DNA from 3 places in the Paenibacillus sp. J22P51 genome. Region 1 is predicted to be linked to each of the others. Evidence: predicted binding sites of a transcription regulator. Region 1 holds the regulator's gene; each other region holds the start of a gene.
The links. Region 1 encodes LexA, which represses DNA repair genes until DNA is damaged. Its sites were predicted from a motif close to CGAACATATGTTCG; they were not measured.
Positions count from the first base shown of each region.

Region 2: AC58QC_RS09975 (YhjD family protein) is a predicted target of LexA. The motif match lies at 4,545-4,558, and genes of this name have one in related genera.
Region 3: recA (recombinase RecA) is a predicted target of LexA. The motif match lies at 6,942-6,955, and genes of this name have one in related genera.

Region 1 covers NZ_JCAUAZ010000007.1:51,260-61,757, reverse strand. Annotated here, with positions in the region: gene AC58QC_RS16480 (S-layer homology domain-containing protein) at 1-514, opposite strand, end outside; gene rnz (ribonuclease Z) at 955-1,884, opposite strand; gene metH (methionine synthase) at 1,985-5,422, opposite strand; gene AC58QC_RS16465 (1,2-dihydroxy-3-keto-5-methylthiopentene dioxygenase) at 5,756-6,295, shown strand; gene AC58QC_RS16460 (HAD family hydrolase) at 6,382-7,173, opposite strand; gene AC58QC_RS16455 (DUF896 domain-containing protein) at 7,213-7,398, opposite strand; gene AC58QC_RS16450 (LysM peptidoglycan-binding domain-containing protein) at 7,543-7,944, opposite strand; gene lexA (transcriptional repressor LexA) at 8,090-8,707, shown strand; gene AC58QC_RS16440 (aminopeptidase) at 8,780-10,018, opposite strand; gene glnA (type I glutamate--ammonia ligase) at 10,209-10,498, opposite strand, start outside.
Region 2 covers NZ_JCAUAZ010000003.1:386,059-396,556, forward strand. Annotated here, with positions in the region: gene AC58QC_RS09950 (DAK2 domain-containing protein) at 1-171, shown strand, start outside; gene AC58QC_RS09955 (DegV family protein) at 217-1,077, shown strand; gene recG (ATP-dependent DNA helicase RecG) at 1,081-3,126, shown strand; gene AC58QC_RS09965 (DUF1294 domain-containing protein) at 3,218-3,484, shown strand; gene AC58QC_RS09970 (stage VI sporulation protein F) at 4,032-4,319, shown strand; gene AC58QC_RS09975 (YhjD family protein) at 4,562-4,948, shown strand; gene AC58QC_RS09980 (DNA polymerase IV) at 4,945-6,222, shown strand; gene AC58QC_RS09985 (YhjD family protein) at 6,219-6,743, shown strand; gene AC58QC_RS09990 (SOS response-associated peptidase) at 6,893-7,573, shown strand; gene AC58QC_RS09995 (metallophosphoesterase) at 7,613-8,776, shown strand; gene AC58QC_RS10000 (hypothetical protein) at 8,782-9,324, shown strand; gene AC58QC_RS10005 (CobW family GTP-binding protein) at 9,366-10,379, shown strand.
Region 3 covers NZ_JCAUAZ010000003.1:512,205-522,702, forward strand. Annotated here, with positions in the region: gene AC58QC_RS10605 (DUF3243 domain-containing protein) at 1-88, shown strand, start outside; gene AC58QC_RS10610 (hypothetical protein) at 182-1,030, shown strand; gene AC58QC_RS10615 (DUF3388 domain-containing protein) at 1,175-1,918, shown strand; gene AC58QC_RS10620 (helix-turn-helix domain-containing protein) at 1,970-2,845, shown strand; gene AC58QC_RS10625 (YajQ family cyclic di-GMP-binding protein) at 2,992-3,483, shown strand; gene rimO (30S ribosomal protein S12 methylthiotransferase RimO) at 3,612-4,940, shown strand; gene pgsA (CDP-diacylglycerol--glycerol-3-phosphate 3-phosphatidyltransferase) at 4,937-5,521, shown strand; gene AC58QC_RS10640 (competence/damage-inducible protein A) at 5,605-6,855, shown strand; gene recA (recombinase RecA) at 7,025-8,068, shown strand; gene AC58QC_RS10650 (regulatory protein RecX) at 8,144-8,836, shown strand; gene rny (ribonuclease Y) at 9,217-10,498, shown strand, end outside.

The DNA.
Region 1 (10,498 bases):
GCCATTGTGGCAATGAAGTACTGCTTGGTGCCCAACTGGATAATAATTGACCATCCACCGCTTTATCAGAGCCCCAGCTGCCGGAAAAACTACTAAACGCAGCCGTTGTCTTATTTTGTGAGAGCAGGGCAAGAGGTTCATTCGTTGAATAGACTCGAAAATCATAAACACTGGCTAGATCCCCAGGTGACCCAACGCCCAGCACTTGTAATCGGACGAATCTTGCGAGAACATCACCGCTATCCGAATAAAAAGGAAAGTTAATCGTTGAATTCGCGGAACGATCCGCAAAAATGCTCCAGTTGATACCATCAATAGAGGATTCTATCTTGTACGCATAGGAACTATTCACATGTTCAAACACCGCTTCAACTCGAGCAACATGCACATTCTGCGAAAGGTCTACCGTTAACCATTGCGGAAGTTGTAAAGTGCTTGCTGCCCATTTCGTATAGATGAATCCGTCCACCGCTTGACTTGCACTATATGTAGCTCCTGTAACAGATGATGCCACTACAGATTTACCTTGAGAAACCGGTATTTCAGAGGCATATGTATCCTTCGATATACATAAAATCCCAAATATAGCACAAATAAAAATAAAAAAGGAGATATGGTATACAGTCGCTCTGTAAACCGAATACGTCATGTCCACCCCCATTTATAAAGCGTTTACATTTATTTTATCAGAAGCCCTAGCATTCCGTATAGGGCTTCTGATATAAATTCCCAACTATTCTGAATCTTTGTAAGACTTCCTGATTTCCTTAATCATTATGAAAAAGATCGAGGATATAAAGGTAGAAAGCAGCACTTCACCAAGTGTAATTTCCATACTTTCACCTCGATTTTCGTTGGTTTTGTTTAGTGTATGAGGTGAACGCAGGAAATTGACGTTGAAATGTAAAAATAAGCTTCTCTCGCTAAGTAACTAGCGAAAGAAGCTTATTTCATTTACACTTTACGCGGTACTTCAAAGCTCCAGAAATCCCTCGCCAAGTGACTGTTGGCGTGAATTTGCTGCGCCTCGTGAAGCAGCAAATTCACGCTCTCACCCTGATACCGGGAGCTTAGATGCGTCATGATCAAGGCATTTGCACCTGCCTCCTGCGCAGTCCTTGCCGCATCGGTTGAAGTCGCGTGATCAAACGCATACGCAAGCTCCTGCTTATCCATCGCGAATGTCGCTTCGTGCACGAGAACATCAGCACCACGGCCTAACTTTTTGGCCCCCTCACAATAGCGTGTGTCACCTAGAATGACAACCACTCGCCCAGGAACGGGAGCGCCTAAGAAATCTTGCCCATGAATGATCCGGCCGTCCTCGAGCTGAACGGATTGACCTTGCTTTAATTGACCATAGATTGGACCCGCAGGTATACCAAGTTCCTTGAGCTTTTCATTCAACAGCTTCCCAGGTTGATCCTTCTCCACGATTCGGAAACCAAAACATTCAATGCGATGCTCTAAGCGAGCTGTTTCCACAAGAAAGCTTTCATCTTCGAAAATAATCCCCTCTTCATCAAGCTCAACAAGGTGTAGTGTATAGCTTAGATGAGCTCCGCTGACTTCTAAAGCTGTATCAACAAATTGCTTGAGTCCACGCGGACCATACAAAGTTAATGGAGTATCCCCTCCCAAATAGGAGCGACTGGTCAACAAACCAGGTAGTCCATACAGATGATCACCATGTAAATGTGTGACGAAAATTTTCTCCGTACGCCCTAACTTCACTGGCGAGTTCAAAATCTGCTGCTGTGTTCCTTCACCGCAATCAACCAGCCAGTAGGTTCCCCGTTCGTCTAATAAATTCAGGGCAATTGAAGTTACATTACGCTGTTTGGAGGGCATGCCAGCCCCCGTTCCCAAAAAGTACAAGTCCACAAGCCTAACTCCATTCTATCTCAATATCACATCGGCAAAACGGAAAGCGAGGATGCCGCGGAACATGATTGTTCACCCTGGCTGCCTCGCTCTCACATGCTTATCCTACGTTAAAATAACGTGCTTCTTTATGTGCAAAAACAATTGCAGATACGGAGGCTTCCGGCTCCATCATGAATGACTCTGTCAATTCAACGCCGATATCCTCTGGCTTCAGCAAATTAAACAGCTTCGCTTGATCATCAAGATTTGGACATGCCGGGTAGCCGAACGAGAAGCGTTGTCCGATATATTTGGCCCCAAATCTTTCTTGCATCGTCATGTCCACACGATCCGCAATGCCAATGACATCACGCATGATGTGATGCACGCGCTCCGCAAAGCCTTCAGCGACTTCCAGTGCTGTCGCTTGCAGCGCATGGGATTTCAAATAATCCCCTTTATCACGCCATTCCTTTGCCAATTCATTTATGTCATGGCCTGCTGTCACGAGTAAGAAACCAACATAATCCATTTCGCCGCTTTCGACGGATTTCAAATAATCGGCTAAACAGAGGTACGGCTCTTTGTCTTGACGAGGGAACGTGAACGTTTCGAGCACTTTGCTAGTATCCGAAGGATCATAAACGATCACATCATTCCCGTTTGATTGCGCTGGGAAGAAGCGATACATGCCGTGAGCTTTAATAATGCCGTTATGCTGCGCTGCATGGAGGATCGAGTCGACCGTATCCTTCAGCTGAATCGCTTTGGTATCTTTATCGCTGAGCAGCTGCTCCACTTTACCCTTCAACCCAAGGTGATGCCCTAGCAGCATCTGCATGTTCACATAAGGCATCAAATGACTAATCGGATAGTCACGTAAGATATGTCGATCAGTATCCTGAGGCACCTGAACTGGCAGATCCTTGGAAACAGCGGAAGAACTCACTCGCGTTAGCTGAGGCAGTTTCTCTTCTTTTCTGCCTGTATCCATGACATCAGATTCCAGGCTTTCACGAAGCTCTTGGATCAACCGTTTGCGTTGCTCTGGATCACTCAGACGATTGGCAATATCAAGTCCATCCATGGCATCCTTCGCATAAAGAACAACGCCTTCATACTCTGGCTGAATCCGCGTTTTGGTGAATTTGCGCGTAAGTGCTGCACCACCAACGAGAATCGGTACATCCACGCCCGCTGTGCGTAAATCCTGCGCCGTAATAACCATCTGCTGGGCTGACTTTACTAGCAACCCTGACAACCCGATCGCATCCGCTTGCTCTCTGCGGTAAGCTTCAATAATTTGTTCTGGCGGTACCTTAATCCCTAGATTGATAATCTTGTACCCGTTATTGGAAAGGATGATTTCCACGAGATTTTTACCAATATCGTGAACGTCCCCTTTGACCGTTGCCAAAATAATTTTACCCTTCACCGCAGTCTCGGATTTCTCCATGAACGGCTCCAAATAATTAACGGATGCTTTCATCACCTCAGCGCTTTGAAGCACCTCAGCAACGATGAGTTCGTTGTTATTGAACAGACGACCAACTTCCTCCATCCCCTTCATGAGCGGTCCATTAATAACTTCTAACGGGGAATAGGTTTGAAGAGCAATCTCCAAGTCCGGAATTAATCCTTCCTTCGTGCCTTCAACAACATAAGAGCCTAGTCTCTCTTCCAGAGATAGATTCGAGATCTTCTCCTTCTTTTCCACCTTTTTCTCACGGAAATGGGCAACGAAATTCGCCAAGGTCTCATCATTCGTATTATAAATGAGCTCCTCTGCTAGCTGACGCTCTGTATCAGGAATCGACGCATACCGTTCTAGTTTCTCCGTATTTACGATCGCATAATCAAGTCCTGCCTTCGTACAGTGGTACAAGTAAACAGAGTTCAGAACCTCGCGACCCGCATCCGGTAAGCCGAATGAGATGTTACTTAGTCCGAGAATTGTTTTTGCGAGCGGATACTTCTCTTTAATCAGCTTAATCCCTTCAATTGTTTCCACAGCGGAACCAATGTATTGAGGATCTCCTGAGCCGACAGGGAACATATTCGGGTCAAAAATAATATCCTCTGGATTCATGCCGTACTTCCCAGTTAGAAGCTCATACGAACGAGTTGCCACTTCAATCTTCGCTTGACGCGAAACCGCTTGGCCACTCTCATCAATTAGAATACATACGACCGATGCCCCGTAGCGGTGAATCAGAGGTAAAATCCCTTCGAATTTCGTCTCTCCATCTTCTAAGTTAATCGAGTTAATGATCGCTTTACCTTGTGAATACTTGAGTCCAAGCTCGATAATATGATCATAGGTCGAGTCAATCATTAAAGGTACTTTTACCTTTTTCACAACCTCTTGCATGAATTCCTCTACCGCATAGGCTTCATCAATATCCGTATCCTGTAGATTAATGTCGATCACATGAGCGCCGTTCTTCACTTGATTACGAGCGATTTCAGAGCCCTCTTCAAACTTACCTTCTTTAATTAGACGCTTAAACTTTCTGGATCCGGAAATATTCGTCCGTTCACCAACCATGATAGGACGGTTTTCAGGCTCGATATAAACGGTCTCAATACCAGAAATCGCAGGTGGATGAGTGCCGTATTCCGTTCTTGGTTGATAATTCGCAAGTGTCTCTGCTATTGCCCGAATGTGATCTGGTGTCGTTCCGCAGCAGCCTCCGGCAATATTGATCCAGCCTTGCTCAGCAAATCCAGCCATTTTTTTCGCCAAGGATTCCGGAGATTCGTGATAGTGACCATTCTCATCCGGCAAGCCTGCATTTGGATAACAACTGATCGCTGTATCCGCAATACCTGAAAGCGTACGAATGTGATCACGCATAAATTCGGGTCCCGTCGCACAGTTCAAGCCCATCGAGATCGGCTTCAAATGCTCCAGGGAAATATAGAAGGATTCAATATTTTGCCCGGCCAGCGTTGTGCCCATTGGCTCAATCGTACCGGAAATCATAATTGGAAGCTCTACGCCTAACGTTTCAAAAGCTCTGCGAATCCCAATACTGCCTGCTTTCACATTCAGTGTATCTTGGGAAGTCTCAAGCAGCATCGCGTCTACGCCCGCTTCTACAAGGGCAAGTGCCTGCTGATAGTAGCTTTCTTCCAATTGCTCAAACGTCACGCCACCTGTCACCGACAAGGTTTTGGTCGTTGGTCCCATGGCGCCCACTACATACCGAGGCCATTCTGGCGTCGAATATTTCTCAGCAGCAGCAATCGCCAATTTTGCAGCAGCGATGTTTAACTCCCGATGACGGTCTTGTAAGTCGTACTCCGCCAAAACAACACTCGTCGTTCCGAACGTATTCGTTTCTATCATATCAGCGCCAGCGGCGAAATAAGCTTCATGAATTTTTTGAATCACATCTGGGCGTGTAACACATAGGATTTCATTACATCCATCCAGGTCATCACTACCGAAATCCTCAGCTGTCAAATTCTCTTGCTGAATCATCGTACCCATGGCACCATCTAGGATCATAATCTTCTTCTTAAGCTGTTCTTGAATCGGTGGTTTCTTCATGGCAAGACTCCCTTTCAACTTTTCCTAAACCGAAATGATAAAAACTTCTATCGAAGTCATTCGTGGATGAGCGACCGCGTTATAAAGGTTGTTTTTATCGCCAATAAGAATTTGTTTTTCCGAGAGCCGGAAACTTCTTAATTCTTATGTGGAAGAAAAAAAACGACAAATTATGTTAAGATTTAGTGTAACAGAATACGGCTTCTATGAAAAGATTTTGAATTATGATTAATTCCTATAGGTTTTATCGGAAAAACTTATATCCTTCCATCGACAGTGAGCTTGATATCCTCTATAATATGGTTATATTTATTTATGAAAGAGGGATGTTACGTGGCACAAATTAGAATTCGCAATACCAATGAACGTATCGAAGGCGAAGCTGAAGTTAAAGCCTTCTTGGATAGTCAAGAAGTTGTCTATGAGCACTGGGACGCTAACAAGCTACCTGTAGCGCTTCGCGAGAAATTTATCCTTAGTGATGATGAGAAAGCAGAAATCATTTCCACTTATGAAGCTGAAATTAAAGATCTAGCTGCTAGACGCGGTTACGAAATTTGGGACGTTATCTCCCTTTCTGATGTAACTCCAAATATTGAAGAACTTCTCAAAAAGTTCGAACAAGTGCACACGCACACCGAAGATGAAATCCGGGCTATCGTTTCTGGTAAAGGGATTTTCATTATCAAATCCGAAGAACATGGCTATTTCGATGTTGAACTTGAGCCAGGTGACGTGATCTCCGTTCCTGAGAACACGAATCACTTCTTCACCTTGATGGATAATCGTGAAATCGTTGCTGTTCGCCTTTTCATCGAAAAAGATGGCTGGGTTGCTTACAATGTTGATGATCCACAATTTAATAAAGCCTAATTTCATTTCCGCAAAAAATAGCCCAGCAGCACTTCAAGACCATTAAGTCTTGCATAGCTGCTGGGCTTTCTTCATGACCTTTAGACTTAACCGTTTGAAATAATCGGCAAAATTTCTTGCAGACGGGATACTTCATACGCAGGTACGATCTCATCGCCGCTTTGGAGTCCGTGATGATTAATCCAAATGTTACGCATACCAATGCTTCCCGACCCCAGAATATCCGTCGTTAGCTTGTCCCCAATCATAATGCCTTCCTCTGCTTCGATCTCAAGTAACCCTAGTGCATAATTGAAAATAGCTGCAGCTGGTTTCCCTTGTCCAAATTCACCTGAAATAATAATGTGATCAAAGTATGGAGCAATCGCAGGAACACCTGCTAATTTCTCTTTTTGCAGATCTGGCGAACCGTTTGTTAATAGAAGAAGCTTGTAATTGCCTTTCAAAGCATCCAATACACGGAAGGTTTCTTCATAAACATAAGGACGACTGCGGCGTTCAGCTGCAAACAATTCACCTAGCTTGTACCCAAGCTCACGATCTTCAATTCCAAGAGCAGCAAGCCCTCTCGTCCAAGATTCTGTGCGATAGCCAGGTGCAAGCTTCTCTAATTTACGGAAGTTTTCATCTTCACCCTGTGTGAAATTAGCCCATAGACCTTCGAACGGGTTGATCCCGATCATTTTGGTAAATGGGAATGTTTCAAAGGATTCATATAAGCTTCTCGCTTCTTTACGAACAGATGCTTCTAATTCCTCTGGGTTTACACGAACATGCTTCGCCGCTTCGGCACAGGTTGCAGCAAAAGCCTCCTCCACACTGCGATCATCCCATAACAGCGTATCATCCAAATCAAACAGCACAGCTTTCAACGTCATCATTCATTTCCCCTTTGAATGTAGTATCTATGTGTAAGCTTATTTCTCTTCGTCAGTAAACTTAATGGAATCTAGTTGGACCTTAAGATTACCTCTAAACGCATTTATATAGATCTTTCTTAGTTCGTTACGTTCCTCTAACTCTGCGTCTGTAAGGCCAACCGTCTTCGCCTTTCGAGCTAGTTCATTGATACGTTCAATCGTCTTATCCATGCTGTCACTCATTGTAATCCTCCCAGTCAAAATTTTAATATGAGTACTACTTTGCCATCACCGATTGGGATTGTCAAGGATACAACGCAAAGAGACATAGCAACAGGCGACTATGTCTCGTACATTCATCTATATAATTAACTTAGAATTCGTTCATTAAGGAAGTAATAGAACTTGCCCTTCTTGCAAAGAACTGCTCGACAAATGATTGAATGATTTCAATTTCTCGACATAAGAACGAGTGTTCTCACTCTTCTTTTTGTGAGCGTCTGCGATTTCCCATAGCGTGTCCCCGCTTTGGATGACAATTTTCTCGTGCTCGGTAGCTTTCACCGATGGTTGAACAGAAGCGATTGATGTAGCCACTGTAACGGTCCCATCACCTGCATAGGCTTGTACAATCGCACCAAACGAAAACACAGTGCCAAGAATAGCTGCGATCAACAAGAAACGAAGTAGTAGTTTCGCATAACCCCGTTTATTCGTCATCCCTCTGGATGTGTGAGCAGTACCTTGAAGTGTTGTTGTTGTGTTCGATTGTGAATAAGCCATATACATAAAAATCATCCCCCAAACATTTGTTCTGATATTAGAATAACACGAACACATGTTTGAGTCAACCGTTTCTCGAACTTATGTTTGTACGAACTCGGGTTCTATGTTATACTTTGGGTAATGATTCCCAGTATTGGAGTGATAACTTATGAGTAAAATTTCGCAGCGTCAACAAGCAATAATGGAATTCATTAAGAACGAAGTGAAAGATAAGGGCTACCCGCCTTCTGTTAGAGAAATCGGCGAAGCTGTTGGACTAGCTTCGAGTTCAACCGTACATGGGCATTTGGAGCGTCTTGAGAAAAAAGGCATGATTCGTCGAGATCCTACTAAACCACGTGCAATCGAAATTCTTGGACTAGATGGTGCCGAATCCCAATTCGCAGTCTCCGTCGCTCGTGTTCCCCTCGTTGGTAAAGTAACGGCTGGTGTTCCTATTACAGCCACTGAGAATATCGAAGACTATTTCCCACTCCCTTCAAGCATGGTTGGCGATAACAACGTGTTCATGCTAAGTATTATGGGTGACAGTATGATTGAAGCTGGAATTCACAATGGCGACTATGTCATTGTCAAACAACAGCAAACAGCGAATAACGGCGATATCGTTGTCGCGATGACCGAAGATGATGAAGCTACTGTCAAGCGTTTCTACAAGGAGAAGGATCATATTCGCCTTCAACCGGAGAACTCCGCGCTTCAACCAATTCTATTGAAGAACGTGACGATCCTTGGACGCGTAATCGGCTTGTTCCGGGATATGTAAGCCCAAGGATACCAAAAAAGCAAGGCCCTCAAAGTGATCACACACTTGAGAGCCTTGCTTTTTTTCATTATTTTAAAACGACAACACCCAGTTCCCCGCACGGAAGATCGGTTCGATCGTACCATCCGCTAATTCCCCATCGATCTCAAGCTCGGCAGACCCAATCATAAAGTCCACATGTATTAAAGAGGTATTCCCTCCGCGAGCCTTCAATTCCGCATTGGAAAGCTTGGTACCATCCTTCAAATTAATTGGATAGCAGCTACCCAATGCCAAGTGACAGGAAGCATTCTCATCAATGCCCGTATTGTAGAAAATACGATTTAAATTGGAAATCGGAGAATCAAACGGTACAAGTGCAACCTCACCCAAGTAGCGCGCCCCTTCATCCATATCCAATAAGCGTGCCAAATGGTCGTGCCCAACCTCAGCCTTGAAGTCCACTACCTTACCCGCTTCGAAAGTAAATGTAAACCGATCCACCAACGCGCCATTAATATTCAAAGGCATCGTACTCGCCACCGTACCACTAACACCCGTTCGGTTTGGTATGGTAAATACTTCTTCCGTCGGCATATTAGCCACATATCGGATGCCTCGTGCGTTCTCATTATCCCCACCTAGCCAAATATGTCCTTCTGGCAGCTCAACACGCAAATCCGTACCAGTAGCCCGGTACCTCAGAGCTTTATAGCTTTTTTCATTCATCAAGCTATGTGTAGCCTTCAACCTATCCAAGTGTGACTGCCAAGCCGCAATAGGATCCTCTTCATACACACGATTGATTTTGAAAATCGCATCCCACATCGCAGGAATTCGCTGCTCATCTGGCAGATCCGCATACACAATAGAAGCCCAAGCTTCTGTAGGAGCTTTGATTAAACACCAGCTAAACTCACCTGTTCGCACATAGTGCTGATACTTGGCTCTAGCAGTCGAAGCAGCTTTGGATGCTCTAGAAATCAGACTTGCGTCAATACCATCATAAAGATTCGGATTCGGCACCTTAATGTTCAATAAGGCTCCACCATTCTCAACAAAACGTTCGAGCATCGTTGTATACCACTCAGGGTAGTAGTCCATCGAATCATCTTGCGCATAATCGAATTTATTACGAGTAACGACATCATCCTGCCAATGCACATGGACAAATTTCGCGCCAGCCTCATATGCTTTCTGAACGATCAGTCTCGTTAAATCAAGTGTTTCTATGGGAGCTTCAATCAACAAATCTTGGCCTTTATTCAAGTTAACCCCGATTCGAATCACTAACTCTGCGTACTTTTCTAAATTTCGCTTGAAATTGTCCATAGTTCAATTAGTCTCCTTCGCGTTAAAAAACCCATCAATTCTCCAATTTGAGATAGACGGGCTTTACGTATCTAGTTGTCAAATAAAACCCATTTATATGATACAGTACCTGATAAGGGATTGGCAATGACAGGCTGCTCCAAAAAAAGAAAAACCCTCAACGCCAAGAGCGTGAAGGGTTTCGTTTATTTTAGTAAAGGGACAGATATTGATCTCTTTCCCATTGGTGAACTTGCGTTCTATACATATCCCACTCAATTTCTTTCAACTCATAGAAATGTGCAAGGGCATGCTCACCCAGCGTATCGCAAATAACATCATCACGAAGTAACTCGTCCAAAGCTTGTTTCAAGTTCAGCGGCAAGCTAGGAATACCTTCCGCTTCACGCTCTTCTTCACTCATCACATAGATGTTGCGATCTGTTGGCGGAGGAAGCTGCATTTTGTTCTTAATGCCATCCAAACCAGCTGCAAGCATAA
Region 2 (10,498 bases), on a different contig from region 1:
GAAATGATCGACGAAGGCAGTGAAATTGTGACGATTCTGACGGGTGAAGATGCGACAGAAGAAGGCATGGAAGAGCTGGAAACTTTTATTCAGACAATGTATCCAGATATGGAAATCGAGCTTCATCCTGGTGGACAACCCTTGTATGCGTACCTATTCTCGGTTGAATAAGAGAGTAAGAGTAGGTATTGCAAATTCGTGATTGGAGTGAGCACTGTGACAAACATTCGTATTGTAACGGATAGCACGGCCGATATTCCATTGGCTGTCAGAGAAGCGTTGAACATCGAAATGGTGCCGCTCAAAATTAATTTTGGCGAAGAACAGTATCTGGATACGGTGACGCTTCAGTCGGAGGATTTCTATCGGAAGCTGACGTCATCCACACACTTCCCAACAACGTCAACACCGTCACCTGGTGAGTTTCTGACGGTATATCAAAGCTTACTGGAGGAGCCCGATACGGAGGTCATCTCCATTCACTTGTCTTCCGTGTTGAGTGGAACGTACAGGACGGCTGAGCTGGCTTCTACGCTGCTAGAGGGCGATCAGCTCGGTAGGGTTCACCTTGTTGATTCCTGTTCTGCTTCTTATGGGATTGGGGCACTCGTTGTGGCTGCTGCGGAGGCTGCTCGAGCTGGTAAAAGTGTAGATGAAATCGTAGCTCTTGTTCAGACGATGAGAGCGAACTTTTATATTTATTTCCTTGTCGATACGCTGGAGTTCCTGCAAAAAGGCGGTAGGATTGGCAAAGCGTCGGCCCTCCTCGGTTCCTTATTAAACATTAAGCCTATTCTAACTTTGGATAGTGCGGGTGAAGTGACCGTTGTTGATAAGGTTCGCGGTAACAAAAAAGCGATTGCACGCATTCTTGAACTGTTAGCGGCGGATGTGTCTGACAAGACGGTACGCACGCTGCACATTGCTCATGCTAATAATTTGGAAGGCGCGGAGCAGCTGCGGGAGGCCATCGTGCAGCGGTTTGCCGTGGAGCACGTGGATTACATTACTCTGGGTCCTGTTATTGGCGCACATGCGGGACCAGGTACCATCGCAGCCTTCGTGAGTACGGTGTAAGAGATGGATTTAAATCAATGCGAAGTACGTGAAGTCCATGGAGTTGGCGCTCAAAAAGCACTTGAGCTAAACGCCATGGGCGTTTTTACGGTTATGGATTTACTGGAGTATGTTCCGTTCCGATATGAGGATTATACCGTTCGCGATCTAGCCAGCGTTAAGGATGGGGACCGTGTCACCGTGAAAGGCTATATCATCGGGGAGCCGGTCCTGCAGCGCTACAGCGGTAAATCTCGCTTATCCTGCAAGGTGATGGTCGATGATTTCTTGTTAACGGCGGTGTGGTTTAACCGCCATTTCCTGAAGGATCGCTTGCGGCCCCAGCAGGAGATTATCCTCACTGGCAAATGGGACGCCAAGCGGCGCCAAATGAGTGTGTCCGATTCGGAGTTTCCCGGACAAGGGGATTCGAATACCGGTACGATTCAGCCGGTGTATTCGGTTGCGGGCTCGATTACGCAGAAGTGGATGCGTAAGATCATTGGGCAGGCGCTGACGCAGTACAGCGCATTGATCAGTGAAGTGCTGCCTGCGGGCATTACCGGCAGGTACGGGTTTATGCCGCGCAGCAAGGCGCTGGCTGTCATCCACACGCCGAGCGGCGTGGAGGAGGGCAAGCAGGCGCGCAGGCGCATGGTGTATGAGGAGCTGTTCCTATTCCAGCTCAAGCTCCAGGCTTACCGGGCTGTGACGCGCAGCCGCACGGACGGGTTGAAGCAGCAGGTCGATCTACCTGCTGTCCGCGCCTTCGTGCGCGCGCTCCCCTTCCAGCTGACGGAGTCGCAGAAGAAGGTCGTCGGCGAGCTCCTGCACGACATGCAGGAGCCCTACGCGATGAACCGACTGCTGCAGGGCGATGTCGGTGCGGGGAAGACGATCGTCGCGGCTATCGGGCTGTACGCGACGGTGAAGGCAGGCTACCAAGGCGCGCTGATGGTGCCGACGGAGATTCTCGCTGAGCAGCATAACCGCTCGCTCAGCAGTTTGTTTGAGCCTTATGGGCTGCAGGTCGCTTTGCTGACCGGAAGCTCCACAGAGCGCCAGCGGCGGGATCTGCTGGCCTCTTTACAGATGGGCTTGATCCACGTGCTGGTCGGGACGCATGCGCTGATTCAAGAGGATGTATATTTCCGCCAGTTGGGTCTGGTTGTAACGGATGAGCAGCATCGCTTTGGGGTGAACCAACGCAGCATCCTGCGGCGCAAAGGGATGAATCCAGACGTGCTGACGATGACGGCGACGCCGATCCCGCGTACGCTGGCCATTACAGCGTTCGGCGACATGGACGTTTCAACGTTGCGTGAGCTGCCGAAGGGGCGCAAGCCGATCAAGACGTACGCGGTTCAGCATGCGATGCTGGAGCGCGTGCTCGGCTTCATCCAGCGCGAGGTGGCCGCAGGACGTCAGGCGTATATCATTTGTCCGCTCATCGAGGAGTCGGACAAGCTGGACGTGCAGAATGCGATCGACGTCCACATTCAGCTGCAGCAGCATTTTCCGCAGATGCGGATCGGCTTGCTGCATGGTCGTATGAGCGCGCAGGAGAAGGAAGCGATCATGCGTGCTTTTAAGGAAGGCACCGTGGAGGCGCTCGTGTCGACCACGGTGATTGAGGTAGGCGTGGACGTGCCGAACGCCACGCTGATGGTGATCTACGATGCCGACCGCTTCGGCCTGTCGCAGCTGCACCAGCTGCGCGGCCGGGTCGGGCGGGGCGAGCACCAGTCCTTCTGTGTGCTCATCGCCGACCCGAAGACGGAGGTCGGCAAGGAGCGCATGAAGGCGATGACGGAGACTACCGACGGCTTCGAGATTGCCCGGCGCGACCTGGAGCTGCGCGGGCCAGGGGATTTCTTCGGCACGAAGCAGAGCGGGCTGCCGGAGTTCCGCATCGCCGATATGATGGCGGATTTCGAAATCATGGAGCAAGCGCGAGATGATGCGGCTGAACTTGTAGGCGACTCGGCCTTCTGGACGGGTGCTTCTTTCATGCCGCTGAGGGCTTATTTGGAGCGGGCTCATATTTTTGACAGCGAAGTGCTAGATTAGTAGATAGCATATAAGACAGGTTGACCCCTAGCGAGTTCCCTTTTAAGATAGGAGTAGCTGCACTATTTTATGGGAACGAAGGTGTACTGCCGTGACTTATTTTCTTGTATATTTATTGCTGATGAATATCATTACATTTATTGAGATGGGACATGACAAAGGGCAAGCCAAAAAAGGCGGCCGCCGTGTGCCGGAAAAACGCCTTTTCTTACTCGCTGCCCTCGGCGGTGGGATTGGTGGTTGGCTCGGTATGCGGATGTGGAGGCATAAAACGAAGCACACTTCGTTTGTCGTGGGCTTTCCATTGCTTATTGCGTTAAATTGCATCTGCGTTATCTTAATCGCCATGTATATGTAAGAGAAGGGACAGCTGCCGGGAACGGTGGCTGTTTTTTTGTTGTATTAGGGTGGTAGGACTAGTAGAAGGATAACCATAACCATAACCCCGAAGCACGAACTCGAACTCGAATCTGACCCCTGAACCCTGAACCCCAACCCGAACCTCCACACTTTGCCCTTAACTAATTTAACTGGAAAAACTCCGGTTATTTTCCAAAAATCTCTTCGGAATTTCCGATTAGATGGAAAATATGTAGTTAAAATCGTTGTTTTTTGAGGTTCTTCGAATATTCGCAACAAATACATGCATGAAATCCAGTTATTTGGTATTTATTGCGAAAAAGAGCGAATTTAACTGTACTTTTTCCATTTAAACGCTTCCGCTTCCGCACATCTTCCATTTGAATAGATGAGAAATTTACCGCATGACCGATCATTCTGCTACAAAAGGTCTTGTCCGACTTCAGGGTTATCCATATTGGTTTTTCTTATATAAAGCTGTCTCAGTCAAGTTTGCCTACTTTCACTCATAGGATAGGAGCATGACGGGTATCGGAGGTGCGGGTATGAGTTATCAGCAATATGGCATCGATCCTGCGCTCGTGGAGCGTGTGAAGTTCAAGATGAAAAACCCTGAGGTAAAGGAACGCATCAAAATGCTGCTGCAAGGCGTCACGAAGGCAGATTTACAAAACACGGCGAAGGTTACGCGCCTAATCGGTCTTGCCGCGGGTATTTTCGGTGAAAAGCTTAGTGGGAACCAAACACACCAGATTTTAACGTTTATCCTCGCGCAAAAGATTGACCCAAATAACACGTTTCACTTGATTCGATTATGGTCCATGTTTCGATAGGTGCACGCTGAAAACTCCACTTGCAGAGCGGAAGATGCTCTGCAAGTGGAGTTTTTCGTATGAAGACTAGGAACTAACGGTATGCGACTCGCACATTTTTCGAAAAAATAGGTAGAAATAGGTAATTTTATAGTGATTAACTTCAATAATTCCTGTTATTAGTAAAAAAATATCCAAAAAACCACTTGCATAACGAATACGTGTTCGGTATATAATATGGAAAAACGAATATATGTTCGCATATGGTGGTGAGAACATTGAGTGGTACTTCAAGGGTTGAGACAGAAGAGGATGTTCAAATGATTAAGGAATACACGCTGTTGCCGATTTTGCTTGATATGCTGGCAAGAGATATGGAGGAGCTTAAGGTTTATAAAGATAAAATTGTTTATAATCACATACTTTTTTACCTCAGAGAGGTTGAGATGGCTATTTATCCAGAATTACAACGGTTGAAAAGTAAGATGAAGCAGCGAGATATTAAGGTGATCCACACGGAAATGAATGCTTTAGGCATTCAAGTAGAGTACAAAGTTCGAGGTTACATCCATCATTTCACGATGCTTCGTAGTTTGGTCAAGGCTGAGCTTATGACTACGCTGATGAATATGCGGGGGGAATTGCGATGAGCAAGGGGAACAAGGGTGGGGAACGAACGATCTTCCTGGCAGATTGTCAGAGCTTCTACGCAAGTGTAGAGAAGGCCGATCATCCAGGTCTAGAGAATAAGCCAGTTGCCGTTGCAGGAGACCCTGCGTTAAGGTCAGGTATTATTTTAGCCGCCTGCCCTGTTGCCAAAGGATATGGTGTATCCACAGCGGAACGGTTGGGTGAAGCACTTAAGAAGTGCCCAGAGTTGATTGTCATGCGGCCACGGATGCAGCATTACATTGATATTTCGCTGATGATTACCAACATCTATCAGGAATTCACGGATCTCGTTGAAATTTTTAGTATTGATGAGCAGTTTCTGGACGTTACAGGGAGTTTGCCGCTCTTTGGAGATGCGGAGAAGGTAGCGATGAGTCTACAGTATAAAGTGCTCAAACAAACAGGTGTCAAAGTTCGCGTAGGTATTAGCTCGAATAAAATTCTAGCGAAAATAGCGACGGATATATGGGCTAAAAAGAATGCGACCGGCATTTTCACGCTACTCCCATCTGCCATTGAGGAACACTTGTGGAAGGAGCCAGTCAGTAAAATGTTCGGTGTTGGCTCGCGGATGACGGCCCATTTTGCCAAATTGGGCATGTATACCATCGGCGATGTGGCACGGACGCCGCTGCCGCAGCTTAAGCAGAAATTTCGCGCGCGCTTCGGCAAGCAGTCGGATATTCACGCAGAGGTGATGTGGCGGACGGCGAATGGTTTGGATGACAGTCCAGTTACGCCTGGCACGTTTGATACACCTCCGAAGTCCATCGGCCATATGATGACGCTGCCGAGGGATTACGCGGAATCGTCGGAAGTGAACACGATCCTCATGGAGCTGACCGAGGAAGTGTGCCGGGACTGCCGGCGCAAAGGCTATATGGCTTCTATCGTGACGGTCAGCTGTATGTGCAGTCCTTTTGATGCGCCAACAGGCTTCTCACGCCAGATGAAGATGCCGGATCCGACGAATCATACCGGTACCGTGTTTCAAGCTGTGAAGCAGCTTTTCTATAAGTTCTGGGACACCATGCCTGTTCGCCGTGCGGGCGTTATGCTGAGCCAGTTCGTGGATGACGAGACATACCAGCTCACCCTTTTCGAAGATCAAGTTAAGGCGCGAGAGCTGGAGAAAGTGACGGACAGAATTAAGGATAGGTTCGGCAATGCGGCGATTGTTCGCGCGTCCTCCCTGACGACAGCCGGTCAAGCGCAGGTTCGCTCGCTCAAAATCGGAGGTCACTATAAATGAGTAAAAAATTGCAGAATAACGGCTTATGGGAGTCAAGTCGCATGATGCTGCCGCAGCACCGAGAAGCAGTTCAAAGCCAACGTCATGACAAACCGGTTCCTACGAAGCGCCCAACTGCGGATGACATTAGCATTATACGAGAATCAGTCCTGCTGCCGCTGATGCATACAATTATTTTGCGAAGGGCGCGCGAAGTGGAGCGTTCCTCCGAGATGCTACGCACACTTTATTCGAAGGTGGCCCAGGTACTGGCCAAAAACATGCACGCCGATTTAGCAAAAGTGAAGCGGCATATGCTGGAGCATGATATGCACGTTGCGGAAGAGGAGAAAGACGATCAGATGATCCGTTACCGGTATAGGTGCCGTGAGCACGAGGATCGATTTACGATGACGAGAGACTATATGCGTGCTGAAATTGGCGCGAGAATAGGCCGATATGCCGACAGTCTGGTCACAACCATTTATGGGACGGATCCGCGTGTGAGTGTGTTAGAGACGGAAGCGAAGAAGAAATCATGAATATGCCACGAAATATCACGAAGCACCCATTCGCACACAGCCTGAAGAAGAACGGTTCTTCGGGCTGTACGAATTGACGTCAGCCTATCTTTTTTCCATAATGGAGAGAGGGAATTGGATAACCGTGTGAAGGAGAAGGATGTTTACCTATGTGCGGACGCTACACGATCACTGTTACGTTAGAGGAATTGATGCTGCGTTATGATATGTACGATACCTATATGCCGAGATACAGCCCCAAATATAATGTAGCGCCTGGACAGCAGGTGATGGCGATCGTTCATGACGGGCAGAGAAATAAGCTAGGGGAGCTGCGATGGGGACTGATTCCAGAATGGGCCAAAGATGAGAAAATGGGCTATCAAATGCTCAACGCGCGCTCCGAAACCTTAGTGGACAAGCCTGCTTTTCGCAAACCATTTGAACGCAAGCGCTGCCTCATCCCAGCTGATTCTTTCTATGACTGGAAAGGAACGGGCAAGCAGAAGCAGCCGATGCGCATCATGCTGCGCAGCAAGGAACTATTCAGCATGGCGGGACTGTACGACACATGGACGTCCCCCGAAGGCGTACGCATCTCAACATGTACTGTCATTACGACGGAGTCGAACGAGATGATGAAGGATATTCATGAGCGAATGCCTGTCATTTTGCCACGGGAGAAGGAAGCAGTTTGGCTGGATCGCGGTATGAAGAATGTTGATCAACTGCGTGCATTGCTGCAGCCATTCCCCTCGGAGTTAATGATGGCCTACCCTGTGTCTAGTCGAGTGGGGAATGTGCGGAATGATGATGAGCTATGCATAGAGCCGATAAGTCTTTTGCTTTAAAAGGTAGAGGGTAATAGAGAATGGGAGCGTCCAAGAAACATGAGAAATGGTATGGTAATTAGGATCACGCTTATACTTGCTATTGTCGTGGGTATTAACGGTTATATAGGCTGGCACTTGAAGGTTTTTCTAGCGTATTTGATGGGTGCTTCCTTTCAGCCTGTGGTGTATTGGATTGTGTATTGGATTGTTGCTTTATCTTATTTATTAGCATGGTTTGGATCGCGCATGTTGCCTCCAAGTGTATCGCGGCTTTTTAAAATAATCGGCTCCTACTGGTTTGCCCTCATCCAATTTGGCGTGCTCCTTCTACCATTGACCGACGTGATGATCGCTGTACTCCACTTCGCATCCGTCTCGCCAATGACCTATGTGCCGATTCTGGGTTGGATTGACGTAGCTGTTGTACTTGCTCTACTCGCATTAGGCTCGTATCTGGCACGGACGCCGATCATCCGCAAGTATGAAGTTACGATTCCCAAACGAGCAGGGGACTGGGAACAGCTTCGTGTAGCAGTCGCCTCGGACATTCATTTAGGAGCAGTCGTCGGTAACCGTCATTTGCGCAAGCTTGTCAAGTATGTGAATGGGATGAAACCTGATCTGATTCTACTGCCTGGTGATGTCATAGACGATGATATTAAACCTTTTATTCGTTATCAAATGGGACAAACCATGCGAGAACTGAAGGCACCGTTAGGCATTTATGCCGTACTTGGCAACCATGAATACTATGGCGGACATATTCCAGCCTTCGTGGAACAAATGGAACAAATCGGCATTCGCGTGCTGATGGATGAAGTCATTCATGTCCAAGAGAGCGTATATCTCGTGGGGCGTAAGGATAAATCAGCGGAACATTCCGCTGGAGGACGTAAACCGCTAGTGTCCTTGATGGAGGGCATAAACCTTGCGCAGCCGATTATCGTTATGGATCATCAACCGTACCAACTAGACGTAGCGGCAGCCACAGGCGCCGATGTGATGCTGTCAGGTCATACACACCGTGGTCAAATAGCACCGAATCATCTGTTCACCAGACGGATTTTTGAGCTGGATTGGGGCTATTTACGCAAAGGTAACCTACACGCGATTGTGTCCTCTGGCTTCGGTACATGGGGACCACCGATCCGTTTAGGCAGTCAATCTGAAATCATTGAGCTGATCATCCATTTTACAAGTAACGAAAGAAAAGAGGATTAACCCTTATGCAAGAGCTAGAGAAGAAACAAATTACCCCTGTAGAGCTGGCAGCAGCGATGATGCAGTTTACGATGAAGAGCATAGAGAATAGTTGGGACACATTGAAACCCGCTATAATAGCCTATTTACCGCAACCTGTCTTAACGATGGCGAAAGAAGATGAACTGCTAAGAGATATTTATGTAGCGGCCTTGGCGCTGGAAATTTACTGTATTCCGCACGCTTTTGAGGAAGAAACAGCACGGCTAGTTAGTTTAGCAATGGGCAAGGTGATGGTTTCAGAGAACTTAGCAGAGCATCGCTTATCGGAATCGATTGCACAGAACTATCTCCCGCGGTTAGAGGCTGTAGCCGAGACGACGCCTGCTGATTTGGCGTTTGAGCTTGTTCAAGAAGCAGCGAAGATTCTCTACGAGCGCATAGAGCTTCCCTTGAAGCCTGCAGATCCAGCCACGAGCTTGCTGTGGGCAAGGTTATTTCCATTTTTAGCTGGCATCGTTGGGAAATGGCCGATCTTGGCCACGAAATTTGAAGTTAAGCCAGAGTAACAGAGGGTGTAATAAGCCCAAGGACGGAGGTAGCAGCACAAATGGCAAACAAACGAATTCACGTTTATGTTTTATCTGGATTCCTGGGGAGCGGGAAAACGACCTTACTCACCAAGGCCATCGATTATTTCACTGAAGCGGGACGCAAGCCTGCCGTGATCATGAATGAAATTGGAGAAGTGAATTTGGATGGACAGTTAATAGCAAATGAGGTACCCATGTCTGAGCTGCTCGGCGGATGCATTTGCTGTTCTAGTCGTGGAGATCTCGCCACAGCCTTGAACGAATTAGTGACGGGGGAGCAACCGGATTTGATTTTCGTTGAATCAACGGGGATTGCAAATCCGATGGAGATTATTGATGAGGTAACCGATGCTTCGCTCATATTTCCGATAGAGCTTTCAGCCATGATCACTGTTGTGGATGCACCACAGCTGCTTGAGTTAAACCGAACAAGTCGCGGAAAAACCTATCGGCTTATGCGAGATCAAATCCGCTGTGCCAACTTGCTACTGCTCAACAAGACGGACCTGCTGCACGAAACGGCGCTTCAAGAAGTGCATGATCTTGTACGGGAATGGAATCCCTATGCGGAATTGCATTATACCGTGTACAGTCAGATTGATATCAAGCTGATCGAAGACATTCATACAGAAGTTTCTGGCAGAGCGTCTGAGCAGTCCGAATCGAACGATGAGAACCAGCCGAATAGCAACGAGCATCACCATGAGGATGGCAATCATCACCATTCACATCGCCATGTGATGGCGTATACACATTTTTTTGAACGGGCCGTAGATAGCAACGCGTTTGAGGAATTCGTAAGTAAACTCCCTCAGGAAGTGTATCGTGCCAAAGGGATTCTCAGCTTCTCGGATACATCGAGTCGGTTCTTATTTCAATATGCGTACAGAGAGATGGATTTTGTGAAAATAACGCCAAAAGGCGATGTGCCTGACGTTGCCGTCTTCATCGGGGAGAACTTCGACAAAGATGTCATACGTGCGGAATTGCTGAAGTTAGAAGCGGTGTCCGATGAATCGGCTATCGGCTAGCCGGAAATTATAAATCCTCAACACAGGTTGAGGGTTTTTCTATAGGAATACTAGCGCTGCTTAATTCCGTGCTTTGCAAATTCCGTCATCGTTCTACACTTGACGCAAGCGGTCCATTT
Region 3 (10,498 bases), on a different contig from region 1:
AGTTCTCAAAGAGTTGTGGGACGCTGGCGATGATCAAGAAAAGCATACACTTGCCCGCCTGATGGTAAAATTAGTAGACAAAGGCTAATAACCGTTTTACAATTCAATAGGGTATGATGTGAAAGCCTCCTCTTTCGGAGGCTTTTGCATGCTTTATAAGCTGGAAAGGAATTATAATTGTATGCATAAGAATCGATTCTTACTTATTTTAATCCTATTAATATTTTTACTTGCTGGGTGCGGGAATCGTGGAATTCCAGTCATTAAACAAGAAGTGCTTAATCAGAAAATGTCCGTATTGATGATCTCGAGTGCAGGGTTAACGGCATCAGCGAAGGAAGCTCTAGGACAAACATTAAAGGGTTGGCGCGATGCAAACTCGATTGCGTTCGACTGGGTTAAAGATTTGAATGCATTGGATGAGAGCGTGGTTTCGACACTGAAAACGAAATCATATGATTACATATACGTTGTCGGCAATGAACTGTTCCCTTCAGCTAATGAGACGATTGCGTTAGGACTTTCATCGGGCAAATGGACATTTTTACAAAGTCAGCCTTTCCCAGAGGGCAGCACAATTGCTGTGAATGATCAGGCAGCCTTGCTCCAATTGGATACGCAACAGATGGAAACAATGAAAACCAAAGCGATTCAGGATCTCTTATTTCAAAATGCGATCATAGAATGGGTAACACAAAGCGATCGTCCAATTCCCTCCGCTTGGGCACCTTCAGAAGAAGCTGATCACATTGTATTGCTGAACAATAGCCAGTGGCTTCAGCAACTGACATTTCAAATACATCAACATCACGCTGCTTGGGTTATTTTCTATAGTCCTGTTGAAGAAGCGCAGCTTCAGAAAGTGAAATCGTTAGGTGTGTCAGTTATGGACTTTACGGGGACGTTAACCGCTGATCTCAATTGGAAACAAATTTTTGATAACCGGCTCGCAATGATGAAAACGCATGCTTGGCAAAAAGGGATCCAAAATTACAATTCGCAAGAGCTAAAAGAACTAAAGATGAAATAATGTCAGTTTATCTTGGTTTTAGAGAAGGAAAATGGCGGAATTTGTAGAAATTAATTAAATGGACATGAACTGTCTAGTTCATTTGTTGACAAGTGTGACAGAGATAATGATGAGGTGGAAGAATTGGACGTTAAAGAATGGTATATGGAATACAAAATTCACAAGAACCGTCCCGGTTTATTAGGTGATATAGCTTCTTTGATGGGGATGCTGGATATTAACATCGTGACGATTAATGGGGTTGAAGATCGTACGCGCGGTATGCTGCTTCAAACAAATGATGAAGAAAAAATTGATTTAATGGGTAAAATGTTGAGAAAAGTAGATAATATTACTATTACTGCTTTAAGACCCCCTAAATTAGTTGATATTCTGGCTGTTCGTCACGGCAGGTATATTGAACGCGATTCTGATGATCGCAAAACGTTTCGTTTTACACGAGACGAGCTAGGCTTATTAGTTGATTTTCTAGGTGAAATTTTCAAGCGTGAAGGAAACCAAGTCGTTGGACTTCGGGGTATGCCGCGAGTTGGTAAAACAGAGTCTATCATTGCCGGCAGTGTTTGCGCAAACAAACGTTGGACTTTCGTTTCCTCAACCTTATTGAGACAAACCGTTCGCAGCCAGCTTTCCGAGGATGAAATGGCCCCTAACAATGTGTATATCATTGACGGAATCGTTTCAACGATTCGTTCCAATGAGAAGCACTATAGTTTGTTACAAGATATTATGGGTCTGCCTTCAACAAAGGTTATCGAACATCCAGACATTTTTATTCGTGAATCGGAATACACCTATAATCACTTTGATTATATCATTGAGCTTCGGAATAGCCCGGATGAAGAAATTAATTATGATTCATTTACGTATACGTCCGAACCTTTTTGAGATTTCAAACGTCAATAACAGGATTCATAATTCCTTCGGGGAGGTGACCATATGTCTGACTTAGGCTATATTTTGCGCAAAACACGACAGGAAAAAAAGATATCGCTGGATGATCTTCAGGAAGTAACAAAGATACGCAAGCGCTATCTAGAAGCCATTGAAGAAGGAAACTACAAGGTGTTGCCGGGGAGTTTCTACGTAAGGGCTTTTATTAAAAGTTATGCGGAAGCATTGGGGCTTGATCCAAATGAAGTTCTGAATATGTATCAGTCTACGCTTCCTGCCCCAACGATAGAGAAGCCTGTTGTCGAAGCGATTCGCAAGAATAGATCAAGCGTTCGCAACACAGAAAAGATGAGCCGCTGGGCATCCAGCCTAATGTTTGTCTGTTTTATTTTGCTTATATTTGGGATCGTATACTACTATACATATAAGAATTATAAGGGAACACCTGCAGACGAGAAGCCGACGCAAACGCAATCGCCGCGGATAACGGATTCCACGAATCCGTCGCCGAGCTCATCTGTCAATGCTACGGGGGATGGTAAAGCTACGGTTCTTTCAACGCCAAGCCCTACACCAGCTCCGACACCAACGCCGCCAGCGGTTCAGGTTAAATTTAGCTCCAATGAAAAAGGTGTAGACAACTACATCATTACAGGAACTGCAAATTTAAATATTCAATTCAAGATAACCGGCTCTTGCTGGATTGCTGTTAATGCTTTAACTCCTGAGGGTGAGAAGGGAGCCTTGCTAAGACAGAAATTGTATAATGCCGGTGAAACCGATACGTTTGATCTAGCAACCTCAGCATTCTTGAATGTTGGCGCGGCTAGTGCGTTGCAGCTCATGGTCAATGGCACACTCGTTCCTGTTGGAGATACGCCGAATCCGAAGCGGGTACAACTCAATTTGCAAAAAAGCTAGCAATTTGGCAGTTCCTGCGCTTTCCCGGGTAATTAAAATAGCTTATTAGGAAATATTCGAAGCCCATTGGCGGTAGGATATTTCTTTTTTTTGGCGTTCTTGCTATAATGCTAATGTAATTTGATGGAAGGGATGTTGGGATGTAGATGAGTACAGAGAGTTCGTTTGATATTGTATCCAAAGTGGATATGCAGGAACTAAATAATGCGATTCAACAAGCGGAGAAAGAAATTTTGACCCGTTTTGATTTTAAAGGAAGTAAAAGCAGCATTAAATTGGATAAGGATCAGCTCGTTGTCACATCCGATGATGAGTTTAAGCTTCAAAATGTCCTTGATATTATGCATGCGAAAATGACGAAGCGCGGAATATCGATTAAGAATCTCGAATATTCCAAAGTAGAGCCAGCCGCTGGTTCCACGGTTAGACAGAAAATTAGCATGAAGCAAGGCGTCGATCAAGACAATTCCAAGAAAATTAATATATTGATTCGTGATTCAAAGCTGAAGGTAAAAACGCAAATTCAAGGAGATCAAATTCGCGTAACTGGTAAGAGTCGCGACGATTTACAAGCCGTCATTGCTCTGCTTCGGAAAGCAGATATTCCATTGGACTTGCAGTTTGTTAATATGAAATAATCAGGAAAATAAGGTTACAGTAAGGAAAACCCCCTGGATGCAGGGGGTTTTTACATTTTGACACCCCATTGGGCTTGTATTATACTGGTAGGGAGTGTTTTTTAGGACTATTGGAGGTTGTTTCTTTCATGACAGAAAAGGTTAAAGTAGTTACTCTCGGATGTGAGAAGAATTTAGTCGATTCCGAGATTATGTCAGGCTTAATTCATGGCCGTGGTTTTCAACTTGTAGAGAACAAGGAAGATGCCACAGTCATTATCGTGAACACTTGCGGGTTCATTGATGCTGCAAAAGAAGAATCCGTAAATACAATTTTGGATATGGCAGAGCTGAAGCAAACAGCGAATCTCAAGGCGCTTATCGTTTCGGGCTGTTTAACACAACGATACAAGAAGCAGTTAATGGATGAAATGCCAGAGATTGATGGCATTGTCGGTACGGGCGATTTTGATAAAATTAATCATATTGTTGATGAAGCGCTCAGAGGAAAGAAACCAGTTCTAGTAGGGAATCCGGTATTTAACTATGACGCGGATCTTCCTAGACTGATGACGACACCTCGTTATACAGCGTACGTGAAAATTGCGGAAGGCTGCGATAACGCTTGTACATTCTGCTCAATTCCAATTATGCGCGGCAGCTTCAAAAGTAGAAGTATGGAATCTATTGTTGCAGAAGTAGCCACCCTTGCTGCACAAGGGGTTAAAGAAATCAGCTTAATCGCTCAAGATTCTACGAACTATGGTACGGATCTATATGATAGCTTTATGCTTCCTACTTTGTTGAACAAAGTAAGTGAAGTTGAAGGTATTGAGTGGGTGCGTCTGCACTATGCATACCCAGGCTTCTTCAGTGATGAATTGATTGAAGTGATGGCAACTAATCCTAAAGTGTGCAAGTATATTGATATGCCGTTGCAGCATAGTGAAGATTCTATTCTTAAACGTATGCGTAGACCAGGACGCCAAAAGGATACTCGCGAGCTCGTTCGTAAAATTCGCGAATCTATTCCGGATGTTGCCCTTCGTACGTCTCTTATTGTTGGTTTCCCAGGCGAAACCGAACAAGATTTTGAGAATTTGAAACAATTTGTGAGAGATGTTCAATTTGATCGTCTTGGTGTATTTGCTTACTCCAAGGAAGATGATACGCCAGCAGCAAGACTGCCGGATCAAGTGCCGGATGATGTCAAAGAATACCGTGCCAATGCTATTATGGAAATTCAACGTGAAATTTCGAATATCCGCGGCGGTCGCCGTATTGGACAAGAAATTGACGTACTTATTGAAAGATACGATGGCAGAAGCGATGTTTATATCGGTCGTTCCCAATTCGACGCACCTGAAATTGATGGTGAAGTGTTCGTTTCGAATGCGAAATTGAACATTGGAGAGCTAGCCAAAGTTCGTATTACCCACTCCTATGAGTTTGACTTATCCGGGGAGGTAATTGCATGAACTTAGCTAACCGCATCACCGTAGCGAGAATTTTATTAGTACCTATCATCATGTTCTTTTTGTTGATTAAGGTGAAATTTCCTCAAATACGGATAGAGGAGTTTAGCATAACGTATAATCAAATTATTGCTGCTTTAATTTTTATTGTTGCTGCGAGTACAGATAGCTTAGATGGTTACATTGCAAGGAAACGTAATCTTGTCACGAATTTGGGCAAGCTATTGGATCCTTTGGCAGACAAGCTGCTTGTTACCGCTGTACTTGTTTCACTAGTAGAAATGGATAAAGTTGATGCATGGATCGTTATTGTTATTATTAGCAGAGAGTGGGCAGTTACTGGACTTCGTCAAATTGCGCTCTTAGAGGGTACTGTTATGGCGGCCAGCAAATGGGGTAAAGCGAAGACGGCGGCTCAGATTACAGCCATCATTGCACTGTTAATTAATAATTTTCCATTTACGTTTCTAGATTTCCCCTTTGATGTAATAGCTAGTTGGGCAGCAGCAATTATTACTGTTTATTCAGGTGTGGAGTATTTCGTCAAAAATAAGCATGTCATAGATTTTTCGGAAAAGTCATAATAGAGCGAAACTTACCTCTTAACGCAGTCGATCAATTGAGCGATCGCGTTAGAGGTTTTCTCATTTTAAGGAGGGTTCAGTAGATGAAAGCTGAAATCATCGCGGTTGGAACGGAATTGCTGCTAGGTCAAATTGTGAATACCAATGCGCAATTTTTATCGAGGGAGTGTGCTGCACAAGGGATTGATATTTACTTTCAAACTGTGGTCGGAGATAACGATCAGCGCCTGTTAGATAGCCTTAAATTAGCTGCATCACGAGCTGATGTAGTAATTTGTACTGGAGGGCTAGGGCCCACACTGGATGATTTGACCAAGGATGTATTAGCGGCGTTTACGGGGCGTAAATTGGTACTTCATGAGCCTTCTATGGAGGCTATTACATCACTGTTTGCTTCAAGAGGGATTCATATGGTGGAAAGCAATCGACGCCAAGCTCTAATGCTTGAAGACAGCGATCCCTTACATAATGATACAGGTTTGGCAGTCGGAAATGCGATCACGTTCGAAGGGACGCATTTTATACTTTTACCAGGTCCTCCTAAGGAAATGAAGCCGATGTTCACCAATTATGCTGTGCCTTGGCTTAAATTATTAATGACAAATGAAGTGCCGCTATATTCGAAAATGTTGAAGTTTGCAGGTATTGGAGAGTCCAATTTGGAGCATCAATTGTTGGATTTGATCCAAGCGCAATCTGACCCGACGATTGCCCCTTACGCAAAAGAGGGTGAAGTAACAATTCGCTTAACTACGCGTGCACATTCGGCTGTAGAAGGCGAGCAGAAATTACTTGCTACGGAAACTGAAATTACGAATCGGTTAGGGGAGTATTTTTACGCGGATCAAGACGTCCCTATTGAGACGATCGTTTTGCAGTTACTCTCAGCGAGCAAGAAAACACTTGCTGTGGCTGAGAGCTGTACAGGGGGCTTGCTCAGTGATTTAATAACGGCAGTGCCGGGCAGCTCTGAATCTTTCCTTGGCGGAATTATCGTGTACTCCAACACTTTAAAACATAAACTACTTGGTGTTCCGATGGATGTTTTAGAGGGAGAAGGTGCTCCAGGTGCTGTAAGCAGCGAAACAGCAGTCATTTTAGCCGAACAGCTGCTAGTTAGGACTGGTAGTGACTTTGGCATCTCGGTGACCGGTGTGGCGGGTCCAAGCCCGTCTGAAGGGAAGCCTGTGGGACTTGTCTATGTTGGATTGGCACAAAAGCAAGCGAAGACAGAGGTGTTTACTCTCCAACTATCAGGGAATAGAGAGTTTATCAAACAAAGAGCCGCTAAGCGTGCACTCTATCAATTGTGGAAACAGTTGAAAGAAAACTAGAAATCCTCTATAATCAGAAATAGTTAACGGAAGAACCGTAGCAAAGCGATAACTTTGTTACGGTTTTTTGTTTGTTCGCAGAAAAACGAATGTATGTTCGAAAAAATGCTTGGCAAACATGCCAAAACAAGTTATCATATACCTATAATGATAGAAGGAAGTGGTCGTTTTGTCAGATCGTCGTGCCGCACTTGATAACGCATTACGTCAAATTGAGAAACAGTTCGGAAAAGGCTCCATTATGAAGCTAGGAGAATCTACACATATGCAAGTTGAAACGATCTCTTCGGGTGCTCTTGCCCTTGATATCGCACTTGGAATAGGTGGATTCCCACGCGGAAGAATTATTGAAGTATACGGACCAGAGTCATCAGGTAAAACAACTGTAGCTCTACACGCAATTGCTGAAGTTCAGAGAGTAGGCGGACAAGCTGCTTTCATTGATGCTGAGCATGCGTTGGATCCTTCCTATGCAAGTAAGCTTGGTATTAATATAGATGAACTATTGCTTTCCCAACCAGATACGGGTGAGCAAGCACTTGAGATCGCGGAAGCACTTGTACGTAGTGGCGCGGTAGATATTATTGTTATCGACTCCGTTGCTGCACTAGTTCCTAAAGCGGAGATCGAAGGCGACATGGGTGATTCTCACGTAGGTCTTCAAGCACGGTTGATGTCACAAGCTCTTCGCAAGCTTTCTGGTGCAATCAATAAATCCAAAGTTATCGCTATTTTTATCAACCAATTGCGTGAAAAAGTTGGCGTTATGTTCGGTAACCCTGAGACAACTCCGGGTGGTCGTGCATTGAAGTTCTACTCTTCTGTTCGTTTGGATGTTCGTCGTATTGAAACCATCAAACAAGGAAATGACATGGTTGGTAACCGTACGAGAATTAAGGTCGTTAAGAATAAAGTAGCGCCTCCATTTAAGCAAGCTGAAGTCGATATTATGTACGGTGAAGGCATCTCACGCGAAGGTAGCATTATTGATATCGGAACTGAGCTGGATATCGTGAATAAGAGCGGCGCTTGGTATTCATATGAAGGTGAGCGTCTTGGTCAAGGTCGCGAGAACGCAAAGCAATTCTTGAAAGATAACAAAGCGATCTCTGAAACGATTGAACTAAGAATTAGAGAAAACAGCAACTTGATTAAAGTGGTTGGTCCAAATGCGGATGATGATGAAGATGAGTTGGAAACAGCTTTCGAATAGGATTGTAAGATAGGATGAAAGAAGCACCTTAACCTTGTGTTGGGGTGCTTTTTCTCCATTATTGGGGGTTTGTAGATGAATCACGAAGAAGAACAATCGCAGGTAATAACCAAGGTGGAAAAACAAAAACAAGGAAGACATCGCTTTAACATTTATTTAAATGAAGAGTACGCTTTTTCAGTACATGAGGATATTCTGATCAAACATCGTCTAAATAAAGGCGAATCCTTATATCAACAAGCGATTGAAGCGATTATCTTGGATGAAGAGCGAAATTTGGCCTATGTGAAGGCACTGCATATGGTTGGAAGACGTCCTCATTCTCTATCAGAGGTGAAACGTAAACTGAAAGAGAAGGGATTTGAAGCTCCAATCATAGATTGGGCGAGTGAGAAGCTGATTGAGAACAAGTACGTCAATGATGAAGAATTCGCGAAGATGTGGACAGACAATCGTGTGATTTCTCAACGCAAAGGGCGTAACCTGATTCGACAAGAACTTCAACAAAAAGGGATTCATCAAGATGTGGTTAAAAGTACCATGGAGTCCATAAATCCAGAAGATGAATATGCGGGAGCAATTAAAATAGCCAGAACGAAATGGAAGCAAACGTCAGGAAAACTGATGGATAGAAAGCGTAAGACTGCGGCATTTCTAATGCGAAGAGGTTATACAGGGTCAATTGTTACTAAGGTTTTGGGATTGATCAGCAATGAAACCGATGATGAGGAAATGGATTATAGTGGAGATGAGTTTGATGATAATTAATGACATTAATTAATTTTATATTATTTAATGACATTAATTATATCCTCGTGAATATTGGGCCTAATTAATCATCTCTTGGACATTCGCTTGACAAGCTTCTTCGACAAAAGATAAAATAACAGTGTATATTTTCATAATGTATTCAAAATCATACTAAATTCATTGATTTTGAGAGGGCAGATGTAAAAACCGCCAATTTTTACACTGTTGATTATGGATTATTAGCACTATAGTGCCCTAACGCACTGTGCGCATTCATTTAAAAGCCATACTCTACATTGTTAAGGGTATGTATGACTAGTCAAACAATTAAATCGGATTAAAAAACCGAAGGTACCCCAGGCTAACACCTTGGAGAAACCAACGAGGAGGTGAACAAGATGACTGCCATCTGGATCGCGATCATTCTCGTTGTTGGAGCTGCATGCTTAGGGATTGGTTATTTTATCCGTAAATCTCTTGCAGAAGCGAAAATTTCCAGTGCTGAAACAGCCGCTGAGCAGATTAGAGAATCTGCCAAAAAGGAAGCAGAAGCACTGAAAAAAGAAACGGTTCTGGAAGCAAAGGACGAAGTGCACAAGCTTAGGTCCGAAGCTGAAAAAGACATTCGTGAGCGTCGGAATGAAATTCAACGACAAGAAAGACGATTGTTGCAAAAAGAGGAATCGCTGGATAAAAAATTAGAATCTCTCGAGCGTAAAGAAGAGTTAGTAGCCAACAAAGAGAAGCGTATCGAAGATACACAAACACAGATTGATCAGCTTTATAAGAGCCAAGTTTCAGAATTGGAACGAATTTCTGGTCTTACGATGGAAGAAGCTAAGAGCATCATCCTTACTAATGTAGAGCAAGAAGTTCGCCATGAAACTGCGCAGCTTATCAAAGAGATCGAACAACAAGCCAAAGAAGAAGGCGATAAGAAAGCGCGTGAGATCATCACACTTGCTATTCAGCGATGTGCGGCAGATCACGTAGCTGAAACCACGGTTTCAGTTGTCTCGTTGCCTAATGAAGAAATGAAGGGCCGCATTATTGGTCGTGAAGGTAGAAATATCCGTGCATTGGAAACATTGACAGGTATTGACCTCATTATTGATGATACGCCTGAAGCAGTAATCTTATCAGGTTTTGACCCAATCCGTCGTGAAATTGCTCGCACATCACTTGAGAAACTTGTGGCGGATGGACGTATTCATCCAGCACGTATCGAAGAGATGGTTGAGAAGTCCCGCAAAGAAGTGGACGAACGTATCCGCGAATATGGGGAGCAAGCGACGTTTGAAGTTGGGGTACACGGATTGCATCCTGACTTGATCAAAATTTTGGGGCGCCTGAAGTTCAGAACAAGTTACGGACAGAACGTGTTGAAACATTCCATGGAAGTAGCGTATCTGGCTGGATTAATGGCCGGGGAGCTCGGGGTAGACGTAACTTTGGCGAAACGTGCCGGGCTGCTTCATGACATTGGTAAAGCGTTAGACCATGAAGTTGAAGGGTCTCACGTCGAAATCGGTGTTGAGATAGGTAAGAAATACAAAGAGCATCCAATCGTTATTAATAGTATTGCTTCACATCACGGTGACGTGGAAGCAACTTCTGTTATTGCCATGCTAGTCGGTGCTGCAGACGCATTGTCAGCTGCGAGACCAGGTGCTCGTAGAG